Regions from separate parts of the Plantactinospora soyae genome, predicted to be linked through region 2. Evidence: riboswitches for the same ligand, from Rfam matches in the RefSeq annotation. Region 2 holds a riboswitch; the other holds the start of a gene.
What was found. Region 2 has a riboswitch for cobalamin ahead of H4W31_RS36735 (CbtB domain-containing protein). Riboswitches for the same ligand answer to the same signal wherever they lie in the genome.
Positions count from the first base shown of each region.

Region 1 (11,425 bases), 520 kb from region 2:
AGACGAGCTGGGTGACCTCACCCTTGGCGTTGGTCAGCCGCTCGGTCCGGCCGTACCCGTCGAGCAGCAACTGCGTCGGGTTGCCGTTGGCGTCGGTCACCGTGGCCGTCAGCTTCGAGCCGTCGGATCCGTCGGCGTCGGCGTACCCGAAGTCGGTGCCGTGCCCACGGCGGTCGGTGAGTTCGGCGACCCGGCCGCGCAGCAGCGACCCGGCGCCGCTGTCGTGGTACCCGATGTCGGCGTTGTTGCCGTTCGGGTCGACCACCCGGACCAGCCGGCCGTCGTCGTAGTGGAAGCCGAGGGCCCGCGCCTGCGGCGTGCCGGTGCCGTCGACGATCTCCTGGAGCAGCCCGGACTCGGTGTAGGTGAAGGTGAGCGTCCGGCCGGAGACGTCGGTGATCGACCGGAGCTGGTACGCGATGTCCGCGTCGCTGAGGTTCTTCGCCGACCGCCTGGTCGTACCGACGAAGTAGGAGTAGTCGTCGCCGGGCTGGTAGTAGTCGAGGGTGAGGGTGCGTCGCCCGGTGGCGTCGGTCAGGTGGGTCAGCGTGCCGGTGTGCCGGTTGCCGACCTGGCCCTGCGCGTAGCCGAAGGTCAGCTCGTTGCCGTTTCGGTCAACCGTCGCGGTCTGGTAGCCGCGCTCGTCGAAGTACATCCGGGTCCGGTCCGGCCCGGTCATCGACCAGCGCCGGCCGTCGTCGTCCAGCCCGGTCCGTTGCAGCAGCAGGTGCACCCCGGCCGGGCTGTCGTACGTCCACTTCGACCGGTCGTTGCTGTCGTTGCGGTTCAGCTCGAACCGGTGCCCGGTGCCGTCCCCGTCGACGAGCGTGACCCGCTGCGGATGGTCCGACCCGCCCTGGAACTCCAGCGGGGAGCCGAGCCGGGTCAGCGTCGAGGTGGCCAGCGACCAGCCCGGGCCGAGCGAGGAGGAGGAGCCGTCCTGGCTGTTGTAGGCGAGCCGGACGAAGGTGACCGGCCCCCGGCTGGGGTTGGCCACCGGCGCGTAGTCGAAGACGGCGTTGCCGGAGAAGGCGTTCACCGCGATGCCGGAACCGACGCCGGTCCCGGTGCCGGCGTACTGGTAGAAGCTCTCCATGCCGAGCTGGTCGGAGGTGGGGTGCTCGACGGTCACGTCCTGGCGCAGCGCGGGCACGCCGGCGGTCTCGGAAAGCCAGGTCCGGCGCTGCCGGTCCCGCAGGTCCCAGGCGAGCACGTAGCGCTCGCGGCTCCGCTCGAGGAGGCCGTCCTCCGGTGCCTTGGCCCGGGCCTCCAGCACGACCGAGGCGCCGGGCGCGAGGTCCGCCGGCAGCGCGGTCTCCAGCCGGTTGGTACCGGTGGTCCGGTCGCGCCCGTCCGCCGAGAACCAGCGGTACGACAGCACGTACGTGCTCGCCGGCAGGGTGGCCCCGGTGGTGTTCCGGACGGTCACCTGGACCGGGTACTCGTCGGAGGGGATCATCCGGCGCGGCGCGTCGGGTGCCGAGTAGGCGCCCTCGACCTGGAGCGCGGCCGTGCGCAGCGGCCGGGGAGCGGGCGCCTGCCGGCTTGCGGTGGTCGCCGGGGAGCGGGTCGGCGTCGGACACGACGCGACCGCTGGCCGGGGACCGTCGGAGCGGGGTTGCCCGTCCGGCCGGACCCTGGCGGCGGCGGGCGCCGCCGTGGCAGCCGGTGTCGGTGTGACAGCCGCCAGGGTCAGCACCAAGGTGGGCAACAATCCGAAGCTGATGAATCGTCTGAAACGTGCCACGCCACCCGTACCCTTCGTCTGAATGTCCTGGCCCTATCGACCGGCCACATCGGTCGCCGGGAACCGATCAGGGCATGACGAGTTCAGTGCACGAAGAACTCGGCGCACTACGAATGCAGGGCATGCCAAATCGGCGCATGGCGAAGAATGCGCAGGTGAATAGCAGTGATTGCGGCCGAACGCTGTGGCCGCGAGACCGGAATGATCGTGCTATCAGGACTGAACCGCCCGATCCACAATGGTCGGAGTGGAACTCTCAACCATCGGCCCTCAGGTCGACCGGGCCCCCCGTGTGCCCCCTTCCATCGCTATCCCTGACAGCTGCGAGAAAGACTATCGATGGAAGCGACGCTTTTCGACCCTGTTTACTGTCGGGTATTCGCACCTTCTGACGCGCCACCGGGAGGGCGGGGCCAGTTCACGGTCGGCCTCGGGACAGTGCTGTCGACGCTCGCGGTCGTCAGGGAAGGACCATCGGGTATCGACGGGAGATGCGCTGCTGTCGGACCGAACGAGAACGCGGCGCGGCCCGGCGGGCGACCGGGGAGGTCAACCCGCCGGGCCGCGGTGGCATGCCGTGCTCCACCCCGAACCGCCGTCGCCGGGATCAGAAGTCGTCGTCGAACCGGACCGTGCCACCAACCCCGACCTGGTACGCCGACACCCGCCGCTCGAAGAAGTTCGACAGCTCCTGTACGTCCTGCAACTCCATGAAGGCGAACGGGTTGCTCGACCCGTACAGCGGGGCGATGTCGAGCTGGGCCAGCCGGCGGTCCGCCACGTACTGGAGGTACTCCCGCATGTCCGGCAGGGACAACCCGGAGACCCCCTGTTCGAGCAGGTCCTCGGCGAACTGCACCTCGCACTCGACCGCCTCGGCCAGCATCTCCCGGACCTGCTGCCGCAACTCGTCGTCGAACAGCTCGGGCTCCTCCTGACGTACCGTGTCGACCACGTCGAAGGCGAACGCCATGTGCATCGACTCGTCCCGGAACACCCAGTTGGTGCCGGAGGCTAGCCCGTGCAGCAATCCCCGTGAGCGGAGGAAGTAGACGTACGCGAAGGCGCCGTAGAAGAACAGCCCCTCGATGCAGGCGGCGAAGCAGATCACGTTGAGCAGGAACGCCCGCCGGTCGTCCCGGGTCTTCAGCTCACGCAGCTCGAAGACCGAGTCGATCCAGCGGAAGCAGAACTCGGCCTTCCGACGGATCGACGGGATGGTCTCGATCGCGGCGAACGCGGCGAACCGCTCCTCCTCGTCCGGCACGTACGTGTCGAGGAGGTTCAGGTAGAACTGGACGTGCACCGCCTCCTCGAAGAGCTGGCGGGACAGGTACAGCCGCCCCTCCGGCGAGTTGACGTGCTGGTAGAGGTTGAGCACCAGGTTGTTGGCGACGATCGTGTCGCCGGTGGCGAAGAACGCCACCAGCCGGCCGACCAGATGCCGCTCCGCCGCCGAGAGCCGGTCCAGGTCGGCCAGGTCGGAGTGCAGGTCGACCTCCTCGACCGTCCAGGTGTTCTTGATCGCGTCCCGGAACCGGTCGAAGAAGTGCGGGTACCGCATCGGGCGCAGCGTCAGATCCATCCCGGGGTCGAGCAGCATCGGCGTCGCACGCCCGGCGGTGCTGCTGACAGTCGTACTCTCGTCGACCGCGCTCACTGGCAGGCCTCGCATGCCTCGGGGTTCTCCAACGAACAGGCCAGCGCCTCGTCGTCCGAGGTGTTAGGAAGGGGCCCTTCTACAACGGAAAGCGATAACAAGGGGCCCTTCCTTACACCTACCGTGGCTTGTTGGATTCGGGTGGCGGGGCGGGAGCGGAGGTAGTACGTGGTCTTCAGGCCGGACTTCCAGGCGTGCAGGTACATCGAGCTGAGCCGGCCGATGTCGGGCGCCGCCATGAAGAGGTTGAGCGACTGGGACTGGTCGACGTAGGGGCCGCGCGCGGCGGCCAGGTCGATCAGCGCCCGCTGCGGCAGTTCCCACGCGGTACGGAACAGCTCACGCAGCTCCGCCGGAAGCTCCTCGATGCCCTGTACCGAGCCTTCGGCCCGCTTGATCGCGGTACGGATCTGCTCGGTCCAGAGCCCACGTGCCTTCAATTCCGCCACCAGGGCGGCGTTGATCTGGAGGAACTCGCCGCTGAGCGTCTCCCGCTTGAACAGGTTGGACACCTGCGGCTCGATGCACTCGTAGCAGCCGGCGATCGAGGCGATGGTGGCCGTCGGTGCGATCGCCACCAGCAGGGAGTTGCGCAGCCCGTGCGCCGCGATCCGCGTCCGCAGTGCGGCCCAGCGCTCCGGCTGGTTGCCGGAGACACCCCACAGGTCCGGTTGGAGCTGACCGGCCGCCGCCCGGGTCGACGGGTACGCCGGATGCGCACCGAACCGCTCGGCCAGCTCGGCCGAGGTCTCCAACGCGGTCAGGTAGATCTCCTCGGCGATCCTGGTGGAGAGTTCCACCGCCGGTGCCGAGTCGAAGGGCAGCCGGAGCGCGAAGAAGACGTCCTGGAGCCCCATCACACCGAGCCCGACGGGGCGCCAGCGCGGGTTGCTCGCCGCTGCCTCCGTACTCGGGTAGTAGTTGATGTCGATCACCCGGTCGAGGAAGGTCACGGCGGTCCGGACCGTGCCGCGCAGCCGTTCCCAGTCGATCCCCTCGCCTGTCCTGATGCCCTCGCCGTTCGGGTCGGTGGCGAGGTGGGCGGCCAGGTTGATCGAGCCCAGGTTGCAGACGGCGGTCTCGGTGTCGCTGGACACCTCGAGGATCTCCGTGCAGAGGTTGGACAGGTGCACGACGTTGCCCGGCTCGGCGCTCTGGTTGCACAGCCGGTTGGCGGTGTCCTTGAAGGTCATCCAGCCGTTGCCGGTCTGGGCGAGCGTGCGCATCATCCGGCCGTACAGGTCCCGGGCCTTCACCTGGCGCACGAACCGGCCCTGCTCCTCGGCCGCCCGGTACGCCGCGTCGAACGCCTCGCCCCACAGGTCGGGCAGCTCCGGCACCTCGTCCGGATCGAACAGCGACCACATCCCGTCCGCCTCGACCCGCCGCATGAACTCGTCCGGGATCCAGTTGGCCAGGTTGAGGTTGTGGGTACGCCGGGCGTCCTCGCCCGTGTTGTCCCGCAGTTGCAGGAACTCCTCGACGTCCGGGTGCCACGGCTCCAGGTAGACGCAGGCCGCGCCCTTACGCCGGCCGCCCTGGTTGACCGCCGCCACCGACGCGTCCAGGGTGCGCAGGAACGGCACGATCCCGTTGGACTGGCCGTTGGTGCCCCGGATCAGCGCGCCGCGCGAACGCACCCGGGACCAGGCGATGCCGATCCCGCCGGCGAACTTCGACAGGTGCGCCACCTGGGCGTAGCGCTCGTAGATCGAGCCGAGTTCGTCGCGCGGCGAGTCGACCAGATAGCAGGACGACATCTGGGTGTGCCGGGTGCCGGAGTTGAACAGCGTCGGCGAACTGGGCAGGTAGGCGAGCGACGCCATCAGCCGGTAGAGGCCGATCGCCTCGCCCGCCTTACGGGACAGGCCGCAGGCCACCCGCAGCAGCCAGTACTGCGGGGTCTCCACCACGAGCCGTTCGGTCGGATGCCGCAACAGGTACCGGTCATAGACCGTACGGAGTCCGAAGTACTCGAACCGCCGGTCGGCGCCTGGATCGACGGCGTCGTCGAGCTTGCGCGCGTTGACCCGGACGAACTCGGCCGTCTCGTCGCCGATCAGCCCGTGCCGGTGCCCGAGCCCGATCGCCTGACTGAACGAGGCGATGCCCTGGCCCCGGACCTCCTTGTCGATGTACCCGGTCAGCAGCCGAGCGGCCAGCCGGGAGTACTGCGGCTCTTCACCGATCATCTCGGCGGCGGTCTGGATCGAGAGCCGATCGAGTTCGGCGGTGCTGGCGCCGTCGTACAGGCCGCTGATCGTCCGGGTCGCCACCCGGAGCGGCTCGACGTCGGTCAGGTCGTCCGCCCAGCGTTCCACCGCTCGGACGATCTTGTTGACGTCGACCGGCTCGGTGTCGCCGTTACGTTTACGCACCCGCATCTGGGGACGCCGGGGCGCGATGCTGGCGCCGTCCGCCACGCCGGAATCGGCCGGCAGGACCTCGGTGACCGTCACAACTCTCTCCTCGCGAGCTCGGTCCGGTTCGGTCCGGAGGCACGCGGAAGACGCCGACGGGCACGCAGCCGCGTACGTCGGTGGCGTCGGCCGTCCCGCGCGGCCTCGAACCGCCGCGTACGGGTTCGTACGCGGCGCGCTGGCAGGTCTTCGGACTCGTGGGCAGGCACGGGCGTACCCGTGTTCTCCTACTGGCCGTCGCTTCCCGGGCGGCCCGGCTTCCGGCCGGACGAACCCAGTGCGTGATGACGGCGGTCGTTCCCACTTACCGCTGCGGGGCAGTCCCGGACTCCCACCGGATTCCCTCTTGCCTCGACCACCATCGGATGACGGCGACCGAACCAGCTGCGGTCAACACCATATATAGGGACGCTCGGAAAGTCACACCCAAGATGTCGTGTCGGCGTGTCGACGACGCGTCGGTCCGGACGATCGGATGGACCCGGGTGCCGACCGCTCGCGCCGAGCGAAACCGGAGCCCGAGCCGGGACGCCGGGACGCCATCGGTCACCCTGCGTACTCGTTGCCGCCGGTCACATTCCGCGGACCTGTCCCGTCTGCCCTCCGTGGAACCACGGACCGTCGCCGCCGTCGCCGGTCGGACCAGCAGACCGGGTCGGGTCGACCCGGCGGAAGGAAACAGGGACCGATGAACATCCTGATCACGGGGGCGACCGGACGCCTCGGCCGGGTACTGACCCCCGAACTGGCCCGCGCCGGGCATGCGGTCCGGGCGACGAGTCGCGCCCCGGCGGGCGGCCCCGGCACCGCCCCGGCCGGGGTCGAGCCGGCCGGGAGCAACCCGGCGCGGGTCGACTCGGCGCGGACCGATCCGGCGCGGATCGACTGGGTGCGGGTCGACCTGGCGACGGGCGAGGGTCTCGACGCGGCGGTCGGCGACATCGACACCGTCGTCCACCTGGCGTCGGCGCCGTACCAGCGCGGCTACACCCGACAGGTGGACGTGGACGGCACCCGCCGGCTGGTCGAGGCCGCCGGCCGGGCCGGGGTACGACACCTCGTGTACCTGTCGATCGTCGGCGCCGACCGCGTGCCGTGGCCGTACTTCAAGGCCAAGGTCGAGGCCGAGGCGATCGTGGCGGCCGGGCCGGTGCCCTGGACGGTGCTCCGGGTCACCCAGTTCCACGACCTGCTGGACGAGGCGATGACCAAACTGGCCCGGCTCCCCGTCCTGCCGGTCGACCCGCAGATCGTCGGACAACCCGTGGACGTACGCGACGTGGCCGCGCACCTGGGATGGCGGGTGACCGCCCCGCCCGGCCGGGCGACCGAGGAGTTCGCCGGCCCGACCGTGATCGGCTTCGCCGAGGGCCTCCGCGACTGGCTGACCGTCCGGCAGGTCCGCCGGCCGATGCTCCGGCTACCCGTGCCAGGCCGGCTGGGCCGAGCCTTCCGCACCGGAGCGCTCACCAGCGCGACCGGCAACCGGGGACAGATCAGCTGGCACGACTACCTCGCCGACGGGGTCGGACGGGTCGTCTAGGGCGGATCTGCGGATCCGGCGGTATCCGATACCGAGCACGGCGGCGAAGCCGATCGTCAACGCGTACCACCAGAGGTCGCCGTGCCGGGTCGTCAGTTCGCCATATTGGTTGGCGAGGAACCCGGTGAACACCAGGACAGATAGCAGATAAACGGACAGTACGGCCCGCAGATCCGGAACGAACGTCGCGTACCCGCCCACGACGACGGCCATCACGACCAGCCGGCCCGCGACCTCGCCCCGTGGGAACAGCGCCGCCGCCACGACCGCGGCGACCACGACCAGCACGCTGCCGATCGCGACGCTGATCCCGGTGGGCGTACGGTCGGCTGCCCGCTCGGAAAGATCATCGGAAACGACGGCCATCATCCACACCCCTCACCTCGCAGAACGAACATGTCCGCTCGATGACAACCGAGGCGACGCAGCCGGCCCACCCGGGTTGACGCGTTCACTACGGCGACGGCCGGTTTCTTCACACCTCGCTGGCGCCGCACGGAGCCGGGGTCGCGGCGGTGTCGGCGAGCCACGAAAATGTCCGAGAGCCACGGGGATGTCGGAGAGCCACGGCGGGGCCGGGGGGTGCCGGGGCCGAGACGTGCCGCTGCGGGGTTGGCGTTCCGAGCACGCGGAGCCTGGACGAGCGGGCCCGGTATGGGCCGCGTACGGGAAATCGGTGTGGCCGTAGCGGGCGCGTCAAGGGCGCTGGCGGATGGGCGTCCGGCGCGTCACCGTCGGTCTCGTGACAACGAATGAACCGGAGTCGCTCTCCGTCGTCCAGGCCCTGGTGTTCGTCCGGCTACCCGGACCCGACCGGGCAGGGTTCCGGCGGTTCCTGACCGGCGAACCGTCCGTCAGGGCCGCCTGGCAGGTCGTCGGCGACATCGACCTCGTACTGCACGTCTCGTGTCAGGACCTGCCCGAACTGGACCGGCTGATCACCACCATGCGGATCCGGGGCGGGGCGAGCGCCACCAGTACCCACCTCGTGATCGGCACGGCAGAGCAGCACCCGGGCGAGCCGCTGCCGGTGGAAGCGCGCTCGACGAAACAATCCGGAACCGTGGGCCGACGACGGTCAGCGTCCCGGGGCCGTGGACTCGGAGACCTTCCGGTCGCGGCGAGGGCCGGACGATGACCCTGGCGGACATCATCCCCTCGTTGCGCTCCTCACTGCGGGCGCCCTTGACGCAGGTGTGGCCGTCCACGGCGGCCTGGGGCGAGCACGGCGACCTGACCATCGGCGGGGTCGCGATGACATCCGTGGTGACCGCGCACGGCACACCGACGTACGTGCTCGACGAGGCCGACGTACGGCAGCGGTGCCGCGACTACCTGACCGCGTTCGGCGGCGACGGTGTCGCGTACACCGCGAAGGCCCTGCTCAGCCGGGGCATCGCGCGTTGGCTCGCCGCCGAGGGGCTGCGGCTCTACGTCGGCTCCGCCGGCGAACTCCGGGTGGCCCTGGCCGCCGGCTTTCCGGCCGACCGGATCGTCCTGTACGGCAGCGCGAAGACGCCGGAGGACCTCGAGGCCGCGTACGCCGGTCGGGTCGGCACCATCGTCGTCGAGTCGCTCGGCGAGATCACCCGACTGGCGGCCACCGCACCGCAGGGTCAGCGCGTGCTGCTGCGGGTGCTCGGCGGCACCGAGCCGGCCGAGGGCACCGACTGCCGGTTCGGGCTGCGGATCGGCTCGGGTGAGGCGGCGGCCGCCGTGGCCCGGATCGTCGCCCAGCCCCGGCTGACGCTCGTCGGGGTGGACTGTTCGGTCGGCCACCAGGTCAGCCGGTTCAGCGTGTACGAGCACGAGGTGCGCGGCGTGCTGGAGTTCCTCGCCGAGATGCGGACCCGGCACGGCGTGGAGCCGACGGAGTTGAACCTCGGCGGTGGCCACGCCGTCGCCTACTCCGGCGGCGACCCGAGCCTGGCGCTGGCCGCCTTCGCCAGCCGGATCCGGGCGGTGCTGCGACTGGCGGCGGAACGGCACGACTTTCCGGTTCCGCGGCTGACCGTGTCGCCGGGCCGGGCCATCGTGTCCCGGGCTGGCATCACGCTCTACCATGTGGTGGCGGTGAACCGGGGGCCCGACGGGCACATCCTCGTCGCCGTCGACGGCGGCATGACCGACTGCCCGTCGGGCGCGCTCTGCGGCGGCCAGCACACGGCGGTGCTGTTCGGACGTACCACCTGTGCCCAGCCGGTCCGGGCCACGGTGGTCGGCCGGCACAACGATGCCGACGACGTGATCGTCCCGGCGCTGACCCTGCCGGCCGACGTACATCCGGGTGACCTGCTCGCGGTGGCCGGATCCGGGGCGTACCACCACTCCCGCGCCTCGAACTACCACCTGGTCGGCCGTCCGCCGCTGTTGAGCGTCCGGGACGGGCGGACCACCACCCTGGTACGCCGGGAGTCCTCGGAGGACATGCTGCTGCGTGACGTGGACGAGCGGGACGCCGCCTGACCGAAAGCGATCAGCAGCGTTACCAGGGCGGCCAGCGTGCCCGCGCCGCTGACCACGGTCGCCAGGCCGGCGAGTGTCCCGTCGGCCGGTGCGGACAGGTGCGCCAGGATCCAGGCGTCCAGTGGGGGCACCCGGTCCCGCAGCAGTCCGCCGGCCAGCATCACGGCGGCGACCGCGATCAGGCCCGGCACGATCACGGACCGACGCCGGTCGGCCGGCGGACCGGCCACAAGATCGATGTGCGTCAGCATGTGGACAGTCTGGGCGACGGGTCGACGGGCCTGCCTCCCTTGAGGCCCCGAGATCTTCCCGATCTACCGACCCTGATCCCCCGGACCCGCGGCGACGACCGAAATGACTCGTGACCGCCACCCGGGCGCAGGAGCGAGACAGCGACGTACCACCCCTGGTAACGTCGGCGACACTCGGCGTCGAAGGAGCGGTGCGACCATGCCGCGAGTCGCCGGCTCCTGATCGGCAGTTGATCGGACAGGGAGTTTCGCTGCCCACATGAGGCTTTCACTTCTCTTCACGCTGCGGGTACACCCTGACCCGGTTGCGCCAGTTGCCGTCCGGACACCGGGGGTGTCGCGATGACCAGTCAGGTCGACGTCCAGCAGAGCTATCCACTCTCGCCGGTCCAACGTGGCATCCTGCGCCAGGCTCTCGCCGAGCCGGGTCCGAGCCCGACGAGCTACCTCGAACAGGTACGACTCATCGTCCGTGGGCGGCTGCGGGTGGCCGACTTCCAGCTCGCCTGGAGCCGGGTGATCGCCCGACACGCCACGTTGCGGACCGGGTTCGTCTGGCACGGGATCGAGGAGCCGGTGCAGGTGGTCGTGCCGACGGCACCCGCACCCGAGTGGTACGTCGACGATCTGCGGAACACCCGGGCCTGCCAGCGTCGGCGTGGCCTGGCGGAGTTCCTCGCCACCGACCGGGCCCGTGGCTTCGTGCTGACCGCCCCGCCGCTGTCCCGGTTCGCTCTGCTCCGGGTGTCCGAAACCGAGCATCTTTTCGTCTGGACCGCGCATCATCTGGTCATCGACGGATGGAGCTTCCCGATCCTGCTCCGGGAGGCGCTGGAGGAGTACCGGGCCGCGATCGAGGGCCGGGACGCCGCGTTGCCGGCCCCGGCACCGTTCCGCGACCATGTCGCCTGGCTGGCCCGGCGTGACCTCACCGGCGCGGAGGAGTTCTGGCGCGCCGAGCTGGCCGGCCGGTCCGCACCGACGCCACTGCCGACCGACCAACCGGACGGGCCGGCGGACGAGTTCGGCCCGCCGGACGTCTCCGGGGCACCGGACGTCTCCGGGGTACTGAAGCAGTCGCGACCGACGGGGCCGTCCGGCACGGTCGGCGGGTCCGGATCGTCCGGCACGGTCGGCGGGTCCGGATCGGCCGGTGTGGTCGGGCCGCGCGGCGCGTCCGGGCTGGCGGACATCCCCGGGCCGACCGGCGCACCGGGGCCGGCGAACGTCTTCGGACCGGCCGACGCGGTCGGGCCCAGGGGCGAGTCCCCGGTGGAGGACCCGTTCGCCGAACACCGTGTCGAAGTCAGCGGCGACGACACCGCGCGGCTGCACGAG
Region 1 is NZ_JADBEB010000001.1:7,855,436-7,866,860, forward strand. Features, by position in the region: gene H4W31_RS34475 (golvesin C-terminal-like domain-containing protein) at 1-1,711, opposite strand, end outside; gene H4W31_RS34480 (ribonucleotide-diphosphate reductase subunit beta) at 2,355-3,350, opposite strand; gene H4W31_RS34485 (ribonucleoside-diphosphate reductase subunit alpha) at 3,404-5,848, opposite strand; cobalamin riboswitch at 5,991-6,227, opposite strand; gene H4W31_RS34490 (SDR family oxidoreductase) at 6,516-7,370, shown strand; gene H4W31_RS34495 (Lrp/AsnC ligand binding domain-containing protein) at 8,113-8,508, shown strand; gene H4W31_RS34500 (diaminopimelate decarboxylase family protein) at 8,505-9,836, shown strand; gene H4W31_RS34505 (condensation domain-containing protein) at 10,430-11,425, shown strand, end outside.
Region 1: it holds a riboswitch for cobalamin, as region 2 does, so the genes downstream of both, H4W31_RS34485 (ribonucleoside-diphosphate reductase subunit alpha) here and H4W31_RS36735 (CbtB domain-containing protein) in region 2, are expected to answer to the same signal.

Region 2 (11,425 bases):
CGCGGCCAGCCCCGATCTGGTCACCGCCGGGCGTACGGCGTTGCGGGCCGGCGCGCCGATCCTCTGTGACGCGGCGATGGTCGCCTCCGGCATCACCCGGGCCCGGCTGCCCAGCGGTAACCAGGTGCTCTGCATGCTGCGCGATCCCGCCGTACCCGGCCTGGCCCAGCGACTCGGCACGACGCGGAGCGCCGCCGCCCTGGAGCTGTGGCGGGACCGGCTCGACGGTGCGGTGGTGGCGATCGGCAACGCCCCCACCGCGTTGTTCCGGCTGCTGGAGATGATCGACGAGGGGGCCGCCCGGCCGGCGGTGATCATCGGCGTCCCGGTGGGCTTCATCGGGGCGGCCGAGTCGAAGCAGGCCCTGGCCGCGCATGATGCCGGCATTCCGTACCTGGTGGTGCACGGTCGACGGGGCGGCAGCGCCATCACCGTCGCCGCGGTCAACGCCATCGCGAACGAGGTCGAATGAACAGCCACGCGGAACCGGGCACGCTCCGGGGGGTCGGGGTCGGACCGGGTGACCCCGAACTGCTGACCGTCAAGGCGGCCCGGGTGATCGCCGCCGCCGACGTGGTCGCGTACTACTCGGCCCGGCACGGCCGGAGCATCGCCCGGTCCATCGCCGCGTCGTACCTGAGCGACGGGCAGGTGCTGGAGCCGCTGGTGTACCCGGTCACCACCGAGACCACCGATCATCCGGGCGGCTACGAGGCGGCCATCACCGAGTTCTACGACGCCAGCGCGGAACGGCTCGCCGAACACCTGTCGGCCGGGCGGGACGTGGTGGTGCTCTGCGCCGGCGACCCGATGTTCTACGGCTCCTACATGTACCTGCACGAACGGCTGGCACACCTGTTCCCGGCCGAGGTGGTGCCGGGGGTCACCTCGATCAGCGCCGCCACCGCCGTACTGGGCCGGCCGCTGGTCGAGCGGGACGAGGTGCTCACCGTACTGCCCGGAACCCTGCCCGCCGACGAGTTGACCCGCCGGCTGGCCGACACCGACGCCGCCGCCGTACTCAAGCTCGGCCGCACCTTTCCCCAGGTACGGGCGGCGTTCGCCGACGCCGGACGGCTCGACGACGCGTGGTACGTCGAGCGGGCCACCACCGACATCGGCCGGGAACTGCCGCTGGCCGAGGTGGATCCGGACGGGGTGCCGTACTTCTCCCTGGCGGTGCTGACCAGCCCGACGGGCGCGGCCGTGGCGGCGGGAGTCTCGGGCCAGGCCGGCGCGGACGCGGCAACCGGCACCGACGGGTCGGCAGGTGTCGACGCCGAGCGGCCGGCGGGCGAGGTGACCGTGGTCGGGCTCGGTCCGGCCGGAACGAAGTGGCTCACCCCGGAGACCGCGCAGGCGCTGCGCGAGGCGGAACATCTCGTCGGCTACGCCCCGTACGTCGACCGGGTGCCGCACCGCCCCGGCCAGCACCGGCACACCTCGGGCAACCAGGTCGAGATCGACCGGGCCCGGCACGCGCTGGAACTCGCCCTGGCCGGCGCGCGGGTGGCCGTGGTCTCGTCCGGCGACCCGGGGATCTTCGCGATGGCCACGGCGGTGCTGGAGGTCGCCACCACCGACGAGCGGTTCGGCCCGGTCCCGGTACGGGTGCTGCCGGGGCTGACCGCCGCGCAGGCGGCGGCGAGTCGGATCGGCGCCCCGCTCGGTCACGACTTCGCGGTGCTCTCGCTCTCCGACCGGCTCAAGCCGTGGGCGGTGATCGAACAGCGGCTGGCCGGTGCCGCCGCCGCAGATCTGGTGCTGGCGCTCTACAACCCCGCCTCCGCGAGCCGCCGGTGGCAGGTCGCGGCGGCCCGGGACGTCCTGCTGCGGCACCGGTCGGCGGAGACTCCGGTGGTCATCGCCCGGGACGTCGGCCGGCCAGGGGAGCGGATCAGCGTGGTGGAACTCTCCAAACTCGACCCGGCGGAGGTGGACATGCGCTGCCTGCTGATCGTCGGCTCGTCGACCACCCGAGTGGACCGGCGCGCGGACGGCTCGACCGTGGTCTGGACGCCCCGGACGTACCCGGGCTGACCCTTCCGGGCCGGTCGTGGCCTATCGCCGCGACAGCACGGTCTCCAGCCAGGCCACCGCCGCGCCGATCTCCGACGCCTGCACCGGTACGGCCACCGCCGCCGGTCGGTCGACCATCACCACGGGCAGGCCGAGGTCGCGGGCGGCGGCGAGCTTCGCCATCGTGTACGTGCCACCGCTGTCCTTGGTGACCAGTACGTCGATCCGGTGCGCCGTCATCAGCGCCGTCTCCGCCGCCAGCTGGTACGGGCCACGGTCCCGGATCACCGAGACGTTGGCCGGCAGCGGCGTCTGCGGCTCGTCGACGACCCGGACGAGCAGCCAGGTGTCCCGCAGTGGGAGGAAGGCGTCCAGCCCCTGCCGGCCGGTGGTGACGAAGGCCCGGCCGCCCAACCGGGGCACCAGATCCGCGGCGGCGGCGAGGTGCGGCACCCGGTGCCACCGGTCTCCCGGCCCGCTCGTCCAGCCGGGACGTTCCAACCGCAGGTGTGGCACCCCGGTCGCCTCGGCCGCCCGGACCGCCGAGGAGCGGATCCGTTCCGCGTACGGGTGGGTGGCGTCGATCAGCACATCGACCTGATGCTCGACGAGCCATTGGGTGAGGCCGTCGACTCCACCGAACCCGCCGATCCGGACCTCGCCGACCGGCAGCCGGGGATTGGCGACCCGACCGGCCAGTGAGGAGACCACGACGGTGTCGGGGCGGCCGACCAGGGCGGCGGCCAGTTCTCTCGCCTCGGCCGTGCCGCCGAGCAGCAGCACCCGGGTCGTCACGGCGCGACGGTATCGGCCGTGCGGACGGGCGACAAGCGCGCCCACCCACCCGTGACCTCTGACACCCCACTACCCGGCACGCTCCCTCGGCCGGCGCGGCAGCCATCCCGGACAGCGCCGGATCGACACGTCGTCCGGTTGACCGCAGGGTACGGCGCGGATACCGTCAACTCGCCATCTGCGGCGTCGCGAGGGAAGCCGGTGAGAATCCGGAGCGGTCGCGCCACTGTGAGCGGTCCCGAGGTAACTCGGGCCCGCGAGCCAGGACGCTCGGTCGTCGCAGCCTGTCGAAGGGGACGCGTCATCCCCAAGGAGGTTCTACCGCGCATGTCCAGTTCCACTCCGGCCCGCACCCTGGCCCACCCCGCGATCTCCGCCCGCCTGCTCTGGCTGGCACTCGCCGTCGTCGCCGTCCTCTCGCTGCTGACCTACCTGGTCGCGTTCGACCAGGGCGCCGTCTCGCAGAGCGGCATGTACCTGCACGAGCTGATGCACGACGGCCGGCACCTCCTCGGCGTTCCCTGCCACTGACCGCCGCGTACCGGTGCCCAGCTTCCTGTCTGTACTACTGCGTGGCCTGCTCGCAGGCCTGGTCGCCGGTCTGATCGCCGGGACCTTCGCCTACTTCGCCGGTGAGCCGCGGATCGACGCGGCGATCGCCATCGAGGAACAGGCGACCCATTCCGAGCCCACCACGGGCGAGGACCACCACGAGGACGAACTGGTCAGCCGGGACGGCCAGCGGGCCGGCCTGTTCCTGGCCACCGGCCTGTTCGGCGTCGCCATGGGCGGCATGCTGGCCACCGCGTACGTCCTGCTGCGGCGCCGGCTGCGTACCCGGGACGACGGTCGGGCGGCGCTGCTGCTGGCCGGTGGCGCGCTGCTCGGCGCGGTGGTCGTACCGTTCCTGAAGTACCCGGCGAATCCACCGGCGGTCGGCAACCCCGACACCATCAACCAGCGGACCGGCAGCTATCTGCTGCTGGTGGTGCTCGGTCTGGTGGCCGTCTGGGCCGGTGCCCTCGGCCACCGGGCGCTGCGGCCGGATGCACCGGACTGGCAGCGTGCCGCGGCGGCGGTCGGCGGGTTCCTGCTCGTCACCGTGGTCGCCTACACCGTGCTGCCGTCGTTCCACGAGGTGCCGGACGACTTCCCGGCGGCCCTGCTGTGGGACTTCCGGCTGGCCTCCCTCGGCACCCAGCTGGTGCTCTGGACCGGCATCGGGTTGCTCTTCGCCGCCCTGTTGAGTTGGAGCGGCCGGCGTCCGACCGCCGCCGCCCCGTTGCCCGGCGGCGAACCGGTGGGAGCCGACGAGGCGAGGGACGGCGTCGACGCCCCCGCCCGACCATGAGTGTGACCGCGACCAGCCTCCGGCTGGTCGCGCACGCCCACACCGCCGCGCTCCGGCGCGCGGTGTTCGGTGGCGGTGCCGAACCGCTGGACGAGGGCGGCAGCCGGGCCGCTTCCGCGCTCGCCCCGACCGGACCGGATGGCAGGGGACCGCTCGGGCGGATCGACGTCTGCCTCAGCACCCCGGCGGCGGCGGGGTTGCAGACCGCGTACGCGCTGGGTCTGCGACCCACCCCGGAACCGGCGCTGGCCGACTGCGACTACGGGCGCTGGACCGGACGGTCTCTGGAAGAGGTTGCCGACTGGGAGCCCGACGCGGTGCGGAGCTGGCTGACCGAGCCGGACGCGGCGCCACACGGCGGCGAGTCGATCGGCGCGCTGCTGCGCCGGGTCGGTGGCTGGCTCGACGGGCAGGCCGACCGGGGCGGGCGAATCGGCGTGGTCACCCATCCGGTGGTGATCCGCGCCGTGCTGGTACGGGCGCTGGGGCTGCCGCCCCCGGTCTTCTGGCAACTGGACGTGGCGCCCCTGGCGGTCGTACGCCTGACCGGGCGCGGCTCCCGCTGGCAACTCCAGCTGACCGCGCCCGCCGCCGCGACGGATTGAACCCGCCCGTTCCCGCTCCGGCCAGCCTCGCTATCCGGAACGTCCCCGGCGTCGGGCGGCCAGGCCACGGAGTCGCAGTACGACGAAGACCCCGGTCGTGACCAGGACCAGTACCACCGCTCCGGCCAGGTACCCGGTCTTTTCCGCCCCCCACCCCGATCGCCGGGGCTCGCCGCCGGCCCCGCCGCTCGCGGCCGGCGTGGCGGTCGTGGGCGCGGCCGAGGTCGGCGTGGCCGACGGCGCCGGGCGGGGATTCGCCGCCGGGGTGTAGCCGAGGACGACCGGCTTCGTGGCCGGGGATCCCTCGGCGATCTCCGACACGGTCAGCAGCGACCTCCCGTCGGCGCTGTAGGTGATCGACTCGCCCTGGGGCTCGTCGGGCAGCGCAGTGACCCGGGGTACGCCGTTGGTGATGGCTCCGGCCACGTCGCCGCCGGTGACGTCGAACTCGAAGGCGTCGGCGTAGGTACGCAGCACGACCCGGCCGCCGTCCGGTGCGAGCGCGGCACCGGTGACGAGACGCGTTCCGAAGCCGTAGAACGGGTTGCTGGTGGTGGACCTCGGCAGCCTGAACTCGCCTACCCTGCGCATCGGTACGGTCGCGCCCGCGCGCAGCGCGCCGGTCGGCACGTACAGGCCCGGGGTGCCGGAATCCTTGGTGACGATGATCGGGGTGCCGTCGCCGGACAGCAGGAACGCCTCGGCGTCGTGCGGGCCGTCCGGATAGCTGAGCCGGTGCAGTACCGGTGAGCGTCCGTTCGGGGCGAGCTTCCAGAGCGCGACGTTCTCCCGGGACCGGTTGTTGTCGCCGATGTCGGCGACCCAGACCGTGCCGTCCGGCGCCCGGGCCAGATCCTCGGTGTCACGCGGCCGGGAAGGGTAGGCGACGGCTCGGGTCACCGCGCAGGTGCGGTCGAGGAAGAAGATCCGCCGATTGCTCTCCCGGTCGGAACCGTCGTTGATCACGATGTAGCCGTTGGCGGTGGCCACCAGGCCGGATATCTCGGTCAGCCGCTTGTCGCCGATCTCGCAGATCCGGGTGCTGTCGCCGGTGGCCGTCGACCTCGCGGGCGGGCCGCCGACGGCCGCATGGCCTGCCGTGCCACCGGCGCCGAGCACCAGCATCGCGGCCACCGCCGGGACCGACAGGCTCCGCATCGGCCAAGTGTGGCACGACGGGGACGTCCGGTCGGGCCGGTGCGGGTGATCCGGGGCGCGGGGGCCGGCATGACCGCCGGAGCCATCAAGGGCTGACGTCGTGGGACTGATCGAGCAGGGTCGACCAACCCGCCTGCTTGGTGAAGACTGTGGCCGATCGACGGTCACTACGGGCGAGGGACGGCATGCTGAAGGTCATCGGTGCGGGTTTCGGGCGTACGGGCACCAAGTCGACGAAGGAAGCCCTGGAGCTGCTCGGCCTCGGGCCCTGCCACCACATGACCGAACTGTTCGCGCACCCGGAGACGATCGGGGACTGGCTGCGCGTGGCACAGGGTGGGTCGGCCGACTGGGACGGGCTGCTCGGCGGCTACCGCTCGGCGGTGGACTGGCCCAGCGCCGCGTACTGGCGCGAGCTGATGGGGGTCTACCCCGAGGCCAAGGTGCTGCTGACCGTACGCGACCCGGAACGCTGGTACGACAGCGTCAGCAACACCATCTACCGGGGCAAGTCCTTCGATCCGGAGAACCTGCCGCCCGGCCTGCAGCAGGCGGTCGAGGCCCAACCGGAGTTGCGGGACCAGCCGAGGCTGGCGGAGACGCTCATCTGGCAGGGGATCTTCGACGGCCGGTTCGACGACCGGGAGTACGCGCTGCGCGTCTACGCCGACCACGTCGCTGAGGTACGGACCACCGTACCGGCCGAGCGGCTGCTCGAATTCGACCCGGCGCAGGGCTGGGAGCCGCTCTGCGACTTCCTCGGTGTCGAGGTACCGGAGACGCCGTTTCCGCTGCTGAACACGACGGCCGCTTTCCGGCGGCAGCTTGCGGACCCGGCCGGCCTGCGGCGCGAACCCTGAGCGGACCGATGGCGACGTCGGGTACTCACCTCAGCGGCGCGACTTTGTGGGTGTGCCGGCTCCGCCACCACGGCACGAGCTGGACGACGCCGAACGCCACCTCGGCGACGAGGAGCAGCCACAGCACCCGGAAGGCGCCGTGGGCCAGTGCGTAGGCCTGCCACATCGCGAACAGTGTGCGGGCGACGCCGTCGGCCAGTCCGTACACCGACAGCGGCCTGACGATGCGCAACAGGGCCCAGACGACCACGACCGAACCCATCAGGTTCGCGTACAGGGTCAGCACCGGGTCGGGAGCGGGTAGGACGCCGAGGCCCAGCGCGCCGCCCAGCGACGACAGTGCGCGGTGCAGCAGCGCGTACGTCCACGGTGTCGCGAATCCCGCTGTGACGACGAGGTCGTACCAGGCACTCGCGCGCACGACGCGGAGATAGCCGGGGTGGGAAGGGGTGGACAGGCGGATCACGATGGACTCCCGTTGGTCTCGCGACAGCGACGATCCACGCTAAACAGTGGAGTAGGCTCCAAGGTCAAGCCGCGTCGTCTGGCGGAGGATCATGCGTATCGGAGAGCTGGCCGCCCAGGCGGGCTTGACCAGGGACACCATCCGGTTCTACGAGAAGGTCGGCCTGGTCGAGGGACGACGGCTCGCCAACGGCTACCGCGACTTCGCACCCGAGACCGTGGCCTGGCTGCGGTACGTCCGTACCGCGCAGGCACTCGGGTTCTCGCTGGCGGAGATCGGACGGCTCGGCGAGGAGCTGCGTGCCGCGCCCGACGCCGCCGAGGCGTTGTCCGCGCTGTTCGAGGAGAAGATCCGGATCATCGACGCGCGCATGGCCGAACTCGCCGCGCTGCGGGCCGACCTCGACACGCGCATCGGCACCGGATGCCCGTTGCGGGCGGCCGGCCAGGCCGGCTGAACACCGGGCCACCCGGTCGGGGTACCGGGTGGCCCAGGCTAGAAGTACTGCAGCCAGACGTACAGCCAGGCGATCAGGGCGCTTATGATCGTGACGACGATGCCGTACCGGGTGAACTACCGGAACGAGATCTGGTGACCCGTCCGGGCGGCGATGCCGATAGCCACCACGTTGGCGCTGGCCGCGACTGCGGTGCCGTTGCCGCCGAAGTCCCCGCTGAAGCCGAAGGCCCACCAGAGCGCCTGACCGGTGCCCGGGTCCGGCGCCTCCGCGACCAGCCCCTCGACCACCGGCGCCATGGTGGCGAGGTACGGGATGTTGTCGAGGAGCGCCGCGAGCCCCGCCGGCAGGGGAGAGCAGCGCCTCGCCGGGGCCACGACGCGGACCACATGCACCGGGTCGGCCGGCTCGACGTGCTTGCCACGGAAACGCTCGTCTGGCAGGGGACCTTCCGCTGCCGGTTCGCCGACCGGGGGTACGCGCTGCGGTGCGGTAGGGCGGTCAGGGGCTCGCCAACCTCACAGCTTGCCGATGACGACTCCGCGCCAGGTCCACCCCGCACCCAGGACGGTGTCCCGCAGGGGGTTCTTCAGGTCAGAGCTGTCGAAGCTGAACGTCTCGGTCGCTTCGAGGCCGTTGTCTTCGCCCCGGCCGAGCGTCCAGCGCTTCGAGACCGTCCGCACCTGGCCACGCTGGGCCTCGGCCGCGATGGCCAGCCTCGGGGTGTCGCCGACCCAGGTGACCTCGTACTGCTGGTCGAGAGAGCGGACTTCGTTCTTCTCCGGCACCAGGCGCATACGGACCTGGAACACTCGACTCACCTGTGTGCCGACGAAGAAGGTCCGCCAGGCCGGGTCCAGGATGCGCCACTCGGCCACCAGATCCGCGCCCTCCTCGCGGCCGTCCCGGATGACGTACGGGACGTCGGGGCGGTTGAGCCCGAGCACCGCCGCGTGGACCTCGGCGGCGGACCGCGGGGCGACACCGTCGACGGGGCGCTTGGTTCCGGTCAGCTTGTCGAAGAGTCCCATGAGATCAACCTATGAGGAGTCGGTTTGCCGCTGCAACGTCAGCCGCCACCGATCCCAGAGCCCCTACTCGTCCAGGTGGAACGCAGAGCCGGGCCCCAGCACTGGATGACATAGTCGATCATCAGCGTAGGATGGGCGCCTGGCGGCGACGGGTGGGACCGCGTGATATCTCGACTGATCGGGCGGTTCGTCGTACCGGCCCTGTTCGCGGCGTTATTTGCCGCGCCACTGTGGTTCATGGCGGTCGGCTCGCTCCGTCCCGTCGGCCTGCCGCCGCCGCGTACGCTGGAGATCTTTCCGCCCGATCCGACCGTGGCCGCCTACACCCGGCTGCCCGAGCTGATGCCGCTGTTCCGGTACCTGGCGAACTCGGCGCTGGTCGTCGCGCTCGCCGTACCGCTGACCGTCGTCGTCGCCTCGTTGACCGGGTTCGGGCTGCGACTGCTCGCCTCGTCGGCGCGTCGGCGGGTGACCATCGGCCTGCTGGTGGTGCTCCTGGTTCCCGTCACCGCGGTCTGGGCGACCCGGTTCGAGCTGTTCCGGCTGGCCGGGGTGGTCGACACGTACATCCCGCTGCTGGCGCCGGCGATGCTCGCGGGTAGCCCGTTCCTGGTCCTGCTCTACGCCTGGAGCTTCGGCGGCGTACCGAACACCCAGCTTGAGGCGGCCCGCCTGGAGGGCGCCCGGTGGATCGCGATCTGGCGGCGGGTGGCGCTGCCCCAGGTACGGCCGGCGACCCTGGCGGTGGCGGTGCTCGCGTTCACCTTCCACTGGGCCAACTTCATCGACCCGCTGCTGTACCTGCACAGCGGCGACCGCTACACCTACGCGCTCGGCCTGCAGTTCCTACGGCTGCTGAACCCGACGGACTGGCCGCTGCTGATGGCCGGCTGCGTGATCGCGACGGCGCCGTGCGTACTGGTGTTCCTACTGGCTCAGCGGATTCTGCTGAACGACAACCCGTTGGTGGCACTGAGATCTGGAGGACGCAGATGACGAGAACCCGATCGTGGCCGCGCTGGTGTGCGGGACTGCTCGTCGCCGCCCTGCTCGCCGGATGTGGGGCGGACGACCGCACCGAGGGCGCGTCGGGGATCACCGTCGTGCTGTTCGGTGACGCCGAGGAGATCGCCGGCTACCGCACCATGGTCGAGGCCTTCGAGGCTGCCACCCCCGACGTCGACGTCACGCTGTCTCCCGTTGCCACCCAGGACGAGTTGATGGCCAAGCTGACGACGTCGTTCGCGGGTGGGACGCCGCCGGACGTCTTCCTGCTGAACTACCGCCGCTACGGCCAGTTCGCCGCGCAGGGGGCGATCGAGCCGGCACAGTCGTACCTGGACGGCAGCGAGGCGCTGGACGAGGGCGACTTCAGCCCGCGCGCCCTGGACGCCTTCCGATTCGACGGCAAGGCGCTGACCTGTATGCCCCAGAACCTGTCGTCCCTGGTCGTCTACTACAACGCCGACCTGTTCGCCAAGGCGGGCGTACCGGTGCCGAAGGCCGGCTGGACCTGGGACAACTTCCTCGTCACGGCGAAGGCGCTCACCGGCGACGGACGGTACGGCGTGGGTGTAGAGCCGTCGGTGCCGCGGATCGCCCCGTTCGTCTGGTCCAACGGGGGCGAACTGGTCGACGACCCGAACCGCCCCACCCGGCTGACCCTGACCGGCCAGCCGGCGACCAGGAAGGCCGTCGACTGGTTCCTGGACCTCCAACTGGTGCACAAGGTCGTCCCGCCGGACGCCGAGGAGCAGAGCGAGTCGAGCGAGGCGCGCTTCCTACGCGGAACACTGGGCATGTACCTGAACAGCCGGGTGGCGGTGCCGACGCTGCGTACCATCAAGGATTTTGGCTGGGACGTGGCGCCGCTGCCGGTCGCACCGGGCGGCGCCCCCGCCTCGATCCTGCACAGCGACGCCTACTGCATGAGCGCCGGCCGGCCCAACCACACCGACGCCTGGCGGTTCATCGAGTTCGCGATGGGCCCGAAGGGGCAGGGAATCCTCGCGGAGTCCGGCCGGACGGTGCCGTCCCGGCTCGACGTGGCCAGGTCCGACGCCTTCCTGAAGCCGAGTCTGCCGCCGCGCTCGGCACAGGTTTATCTCGACGCCGATCCGCATCTGCGGGCCACCCCGCGCACCGCCACCTGGTCCCGGGTGGAGCGGGAGACGGACGCCCTGCTCGAAGAGCTGTTCTACGGCCGGGTCGAGCGTGAGAAGGGACTGCGGGAACTGGAGGAGAAGATCCGTCCGCTCTTTGCGGAACCGCCCCGGTGAGGGTGGGCGTCGCGCCAGGGCAGATCCGGCTCGAATCGCTGTCGAAGAGCTATGGGCGGGTCACCGCCCTCGACGGTGTCGACCTGGAGGTACGGGCCGGTGAGCTGATCACCCTGGTCGGACCGTCGGGCTCGGGCAAGTCGACGATCCTGCGCCTGATCGCCGGACTGGACCGGCCGGACGCCGGTCGGGTCCTCGTCGACGGGAAGGACGTCGGCCGGGTCCCGCCGCACCGCCGGGCCATCGCGATGGTCTTCCAGGACTACGCGCTCTACCCGCACCTGACCGTACGCGACAATCTGCTCTTCGGGTTGCGGGTCCGCCGGGTGCCGCGCGCCGAGGCCGACCGGCAGGCCCGGGCGGCGGCGGAACGACTGGAGATCGCCGACCTGCTCGACCGGTAC
Region 2 is NZ_JADBEB010000001.1:8,379,169-8,390,593, reverse strand. Features, by position in the region: gene H4W31_RS36750 (precorrin-8X methylmutase) at 1-472, shown strand, start outside; gene H4W31_RS36745 (precorrin-2 C(20)-methyltransferase) at 469-2,040, shown strand; gene H4W31_RS36740 (cobalt-precorrin-6A reductase) at 2,062-2,814, opposite strand; cobalamin riboswitch at 2,966-3,106, shown strand; gene H4W31_RS36735 (CbtB domain-containing protein) at 3,142-3,345, shown strand; gene H4W31_RS36730 (CbtA family protein) at 3,359-4,165, shown strand; gene H4W31_RS36725 (histidine phosphatase family protein) at 4,168-4,770, shown strand; gene H4W31_RS36720 (hypothetical protein) at 4,801-5,928, opposite strand; gene H4W31_RS36715 (sulfotransferase family protein) at 6,114-6,788, shown strand; gene H4W31_RS36710 (hypothetical protein) at 6,814-7,254, opposite strand; gene H4W31_RS36705 (MerR family transcriptional regulator) at 7,346-7,711, shown strand; gene H4W31_RS36700 (hypothetical protein) at 7,828-8,088, opposite strand; gene H4W31_RS36695 (hypothetical protein) at 8,230-8,742, opposite strand; gene H4W31_RS36690 (carbohydrate ABC transporter permease) at 8,905-9,738, shown strand; gene H4W31_RS36685 (ABC transporter substrate-binding protein) at 9,735-11,021, shown strand; gene H4W31_RS36680 (ABC transporter ATP-binding protein) at 11,045-11,425, shown strand, end outside.